One region of the Pedobacter sp. BG31 genome, then DNA from elsewhere that is predicted to be linked to it. Evidence: riboswitches for the same ligand, from Rfam matches in the RefSeq annotation. Region 1 holds a riboswitch; the other holds the start of a gene.

Region 1 (3,148 bases):
AGATAGTTACAGGACCCGTTAGCATGCCTTTCATGTATTTGGAGGTAAGCGACTGGGCATAGGCTGTCCACTTGATCGTCATGGGTGTTGGGCGCGAAACATCGCCAAAAATAATCGGTGGTTTTACACAGCGTGATCCGTAGCTCTGTACCCAACCATTTTTAGAAAAAGCAAAACCATCTAGCTGCTCCCCAAAATATTCAACCATATCATTGCGTTCAAACTCGCCGTGAACCAAAACATCCAGACCGATTTCTTCCTGCCACTTTACTGCTTTTTCAGTTTCTTTTGCAATGAGATCATCGTATTCTTCAATAGTGAACGTTCTGTTTTTAAGTTTTGCTCTCCAGCTTCTTACCTCTGCAGTTTGTGGAAACGAGCCGATAGTGGTAGTGGCATAAATGGGCAGATTAAGTTCCTGTTGTTTAATTTTTCTGATCGAAAATAGACTCAAACGTTCGGCATCCTGCTCTTTTAAGTCTAAAACCCTTTGTTTAACTGCCGGATTATGGATGATTTTAGAAACTTTACGGTTAGCAATTGCGATCTTATTTTCTTCGAGTTTTTGCAGGGTAGATGCAGGGCTTTCGTTGGTGATCAGTTTTTTTAAGGTAGCTACTTCCGCAATTTTCTGTTTTGCATAGGCCAGCCATTGTTTAATTTCTGGCGATAAATTTTTCTCATTGGTTTCATTGTCCAGATCAACCGGTGAGTGAATTAACGAACAGGATGGAGCAATCCATATTTTATCCAATCCTCTTTTGTCTACTGCATGGTTAATGGTCGAAAGAGATTTCTCAAAGTCATTTTTCCAAATGTTTCTTCCGTCTACCAAGCCTAAAGAAAGAATGGTATCTCTTCTTAACGAAGCTAAAACATCGTCTAATTGATCTTCTGCACGGACTAAGTCGATATGTAAAACATTTACAGGTAATGAAGCCGTTAATGCTAAATTATTACCTAATCCTTCAAAATAAGTAGCTAAAACAATTTTTAATCCTGGAAAGGCTTTCCTGATTTCTTTGTAGGCATATTCATAGGCTTTTTTGTCTTTTTCTTTCAAATCTAAAGTCAAAAATGGCTCATCAAACTGAATATATTCTACATCCAGCGCTTCTAAGCGAGATAAAATCTCGATATAAACCGGAAGCAGGTTTTTAATCAGGTCTATTTTTTCAAATCCAGCCTCTTTTTCCTTACCCAATAAAAGGTAAGAAACCGGTCCAATCAGTACGGGTTTAGTATTAATTCCTAATTGTTTTGCCTCATAAAACTCATCGATAATCTTGGTAGAAAAAAGTTTAAAAGGTTGATTTTTGTAAAATTCGGGCACGATGTAATGGTAATTGGTATCGAACCATTTGGTCATTTCCATCGCTACCACATCCAGTCCTTCTTTTTGGTAGCCTCTGGCCATCGCAAAGTAAAGATCCAGTTCCTCATTTCCTTTTTTCAGGATCACTTCGTTGTACCTTTTTGGGATGGCTCCAAAAGTTAAGGAATGATCGAGCACGTGATCGTAAAAAGAAAAGTCGTTTGATGGAATTACATCAATCCCAGCTTCTTTTTGAAGTTTCCAATTTTCGTGGCGGATATTTTTGCCCACCTGCAGTACACTTTTGTACCCAGTTTTATCTGCCCAATAATTTTCGCAGATTTTCTTTAATTCCCTTTGGCTACCTATTCGCGGATAGCCTAGATTTTGCGTTAGCATTTCTCTTAAAGATTAAGTAAATAAATCATTTAAAAGCTCTTAAAGCAATATTTGTAATACTCTTTGTTAAGATTAAAGGAAAGGTTATGGCACAGCCTGCCCACTCATCAGTAAAAACTTTAAGCAAGCCTATAAAATTTAAATTTTATCGTGTACAATCAGACCTGACCAATTACTTTATAACGCGAAAGCACCGTCAATTCAACATAGGCAGGTCTCCTGACTTATTCCCGATCCTATCGCCTTCCCATACCGGTAAAGGCACAGTGGCATAAATGATAAGACCGTTGTCTTCTTGTTAAAGACAGAATTTACAGTTGCGCGACAGCTCGTGATTTGCACACGATTCCCTATTAATCCCGGTTGTATTCCGGGAACCTGTATCGGTTGATGAAAATAAAGTTAAGAACTTATATCAGGGCAAATGTATGGATTAGGATTTAAAGATTAAGCTATTTTTGTAAGCATTGATTTTACCACCTCCAACAAATGCTCATCAGTTAGAGACCATATGACATATAGTAAATGTTTTTCCGCTCTATGCCGCGGAGGCATGGTACTTTGGAGCGCCAAAGTACCCAAAGCGCTTCGTCAATCCAACAAGGAGCCTTCACACTACCTCTCACTCATCAAAAAAACAACGGCACTTTGTTTTGTTCGTTGATGCTAATTGAATGTTTTTGCAGATCTGAACACAAAACCACTGCGTTAAGGTTTGGTTGTGCTAAGGGGTTCTGTCCTGCATCTGTTTTTTTGATTTCCCGCTCTTGGGATTGACGACGTTCTTCGGTATAACCTGTTCTCTTTTTCAAAGTAAGCCAGCATAGTGCCTTAAATATTTCAACGACGCGTTACATAAAAATTAGGTGAACGGGCATAAACACTGATATCTGTGTGCATACTTTTTATCTGTGGTTAATAGTATGCTCATGGAATAACTTGTAACAAATTTACAGCAAGCTGTCTTTGGCGCTGATTCTCCATTATATTTGATTACCAATTAAACCTTCAAATTATGATAAAAACCTGCTTTATCAGGCTCTGCATTGCTTTTTTAATGGTAAGTAACTGTGTCGTACAGGCACAGGAAGTGCCAACGCCAAAATCGCATTTTGGTTTTGATATTGGCGATGATCACCAATTGGCCAATTATACCCAAACAGAGGCTTACTTTAAAAAACTTGCTGCAAGTTCTAACCGCATTAAACTGGTTGATATCGGTAAAACTGAAGAAAACAGAAGTCAATACATGCTGGTTATTTCTTCGCCGGAAAACCTAAAGAAATTAGATCGTTATAAAGAAATTTCGCAACAGTTGGCTCATGCAGAAATTACGCCAGAGCGGGCCAAAGTTTTGGCAAAAGAAGGTAAAGCAGTGGTATGGATAGATGGCGGATTACATGCAAATGAAGTAGTTGGTACCCATCAGCTGAT
Region 2 (3,148 bases), on a different contig from region 1:
TTATGGCAAGGATCATCAACAGCAATATTAAAGTGCGGGGATTAAATTTTAAATGAGCCATTTTATTTTGGTTATTATTTAAGGTGCAAAGGTAAATTTTATTAGTGTATATTAAAAATTACCCCTGTATTAAAGTTGAAACCTAAACTATTGTAACCAATAATCTCGTTGTAGTTTTTATTCAGGATATTTTTTGCATCGAAAAACAGTTTTACACGTTTTTTAGCCAATGCATATTCTGCATAGGCATTTAACAATTGATAAGCAGGTAGATTATCAACAGTATAAGTCGCAAAATTACCGTCAGTACGTTTACCGAAATAGCGGAAATTAGCGCTCACATATAAATTACGGGTAGCCTGTGCACCTGCCGTGATACCAAATGTATGCTTTGGCCTGCGGAAAAGATAGTCGGCAATGGCATTATCCACAAAGTTGAATTCATTACCTTCTACATAAGCATAATAACCGTTGATATTAAACACACTGAATTTAGCAGCCGGTTCAATCTCAAAGCCTTTTGTTTTCTGACTCACCTGGTTTATATATCCGTTAGGGTAAGCATAAATGATTGCATCTGTTAAATCACGTTTATAACCTGCCAGGCGCAAGCTGAACTGATCATCTGCAAAGCTAAGGTTAACTCCAGCTTCATAATTCTGCGATTTTTCTGGTTTTAAAGCCAGGTTAGCACCAAACTGACCAAAAAGCATGTTTAAGGTAGGTACTTTAAATGCTGTTGAAACCGTTCCGAATAGTTTTATTTCCTTGATGATATTGATGCTTGGGGTAACTGAATAAGTATAGTTTTCGCCATATTGTTCGTGTTTATTATAACGTCCGCCAACTTCCAGGTTAAATACACTTAAATCGTGTAAGAATAACGATCCATAAGCGGCAAAAATGTTGGTTTCGGGTTTATTCGCGGCTGATGATAATTTCATCACACGGTTATCTATACCCAACAATAAATCCAGTTTACTGCCCAATTTCTGGTTGTAGAATAAATCCAATAACGATGCCCTGCCTTCATTTAGGCTTGGATACTGGCTGTGCGCATCATTCCTGGTGCTTTCAAAGCTGTAGTTTAACGTTACTTTACCGGTAGCAAACTCATATTTAGCATTGGTACCTGTTGCAAAGTTTTTCAGAATAGAATAATTGTTCGCATCCGTAAAGGCACCACCATCGAACTGGTAATTGCCATAATAGTAACGTACAAATGGATTTATAGAAAAATGATTATCCAATTTGATTCCGAAGTTTGCATTCAAGGCGTCGGTTTTAAAACCATCTTTATCAAATACGGATGTATTTCCATTTGGATTAGCTGCTTCAGAAATTCCATCCGTTTTATGATGGGTATAGTTAATATTGTAAGAAAAGCCTTCCACGCCACCGTTTAACCCAATGGTTCCTTTATAGGTTTCATAACTACCTGTACTGGCTACACCATAAATGGTATTTCCTTTTGGGCCACCTTTTTTGGTAATGATATTGATTACCCCTGCAACAGCATCAGAACCATAAATGGTAGACTGACCGCCTCTTAAAATTTCAATGTGATCGATCTGATCAATAGAAATCAACCTTAAATCGAAAGCACCTCCATTTCCTGAAGGATCGTTCTGCACGATACCATCAATTAAAACTATTGAATAAGCACTTCCTGCACCCCTAAAAAAAATCGATTTGTTTAATCCTGGGTTGCTGCTTGCTCCCGCCACAATAATTCCGGCCTGTTCGCTAATCAGTTCCGGCAATGATTTACCATTACTGCGTTCCAACACTTCCCGACTGATAATGGTGACCACTTTTCCGGTCTGTGATTGTTTCTGGTCGTTTTTTGTTGCAGAAATGACAACATCTTTGAGCTGCAAACTATCTTGAGTTTGCGCATTGGCCACCTGGCCGATCATTAACTGCGCGAGCCCTAGCCCGGCTACAGTTAGCATACATTTTTTGTTCATTTGATTGTGAGTTTTGCCCACAGCCAACAGATCAGAAAAGGAAATGAAAATACGAACAACGTTGATATCTCAATCCTAGCTTCAATCCCCGAAAGCTATGAAATTAATCGCTCAAGGCAGGTCTTCTGACTTACTCCCGGTTTTCCGGCCTTCCCATCCCTACATATCGGGACAGTGGCAAATTGATTGAAAATCCGTTAAGGAGCTTACAGCTGCGGGACAGTTACAGATTTACACTGTATTCCCTTTTAATCCCGGGTGTAAGACCGGGAACCAAAAGCGCCGCAAAAGTAATAAAATTAACCAATATGCAAAAGGATGTATAAATACTATTTTAACTAACAATTATCCTTGTGTTTGCTGAATGAAAAGTCGTTTTTAGAAAGTGAATTAATGTTCAGGAAATATGCATTACCGACCGGAATAAATATTTAGAAGATTATTTCTGATGAGATTAAAACTTTTCAGCTCAATTTAGGTTTTATAGCCTATTATTGTATAAAAAACTATACATTAATTAAAAAACAATATATTCGCATTTTAAAAATTAAAGAATACATCTCTAATGGCTAAATTATTAATAATTGACGATGAGCGGGCAATAAGGAGTACCTTACGTGAAATTCTGGAGTATGAAAATTACGATGTTGAAGATATAGATAATGGTATCGACGGCCTCGAAATGATCAAAAAAGGAAATTTCGATTTGGTTCTTTGCGATATCAAAATGAATAAGATGGATGGTATGGAAGTGCTGGAGCAGGCACAGATCATTAAACCAGACCTGCCTTTTATTATGATATCCGGTCACGGTACAGTTGAAACTGCCATTGAAGCCAGCAAAAAAGGCGCTTTCGATTTTATTTCGAAACCACCTGATTTAAATCGCTTATTAATTACCGTACGAAACGGTTTAGACCGTGGAAATTTGGTTACCGAAACCAAGGTCCTAAAACGTAAAGCCAGTAAAACCCGGGAAATTTTAGGTGAATCGGAAAGTATTTCTAAAATTAAGGAGACCATTGAGCGTGTTGCGCCAACCGAAGCCCGCGTATTGATTACCGGTGCTAACGGTAGTGGTAAAGAGTTGGTAGCCCGTTGGCTGCACGAAAAATCGAATCGTGCCGATAGCCCTTTAATTGAGGTAAACTGTGCGGCTATCCCATCAGAACTGATAG

Evidence for each region. Region 1 has a riboswitch for cobalamin ahead of metE (5-methyltetrahydropteroyltriglutamate--homocysteine S-methyltransferase). Riboswitches for the same ligand answer to the same signal wherever they lie in the genome.
Region 2: it holds a riboswitch for cobalamin, as region 1 does, so the genes downstream of both, ACFE6N_RS19660 (TonB-dependent receptor plug domain-containing protein) here and metE (5-methyltetrahydropteroyltriglutamate--homocysteine S-methyltransferase) in region 1, are expected to answer to the same signal.

What each region holds. Positions count from the first base shown of each region.
Region 1 is NZ_JBHNZK010000001.1:532,800-535,947, forward strand. Features, by position in the region: gene metE (5-methyltetrahydropteroyltriglutamate--homocysteine S-methyltransferase) at 1-1,714, opposite strand, end outside; cobalamin riboswitch at 1,906-2,111, opposite strand; gene ACFE6N_RS02385 (hypothetical protein) at 2,344-2,526, opposite strand; gene ACFE6N_RS02390 (M14 metallopeptidase family protein) at 2,730-3,148, shown strand, end outside.
Region 2 is NZ_JBHNZK010000019.1:70,500-73,647, reverse strand. Features, by position in the region: gene ACFE6N_RS19665 (DUF6580 family putative transport protein) at 1-61, opposite strand, end outside; gene ACFE6N_RS19660 (TonB-dependent receptor plug domain-containing protein) at 102-1,970, opposite strand; cobalamin riboswitch at 2,068-2,263, opposite strand; gene ACFE6N_RS19655 (sigma-54 dependent transcriptional regulator) at 2,536-3,148, shown strand, end outside.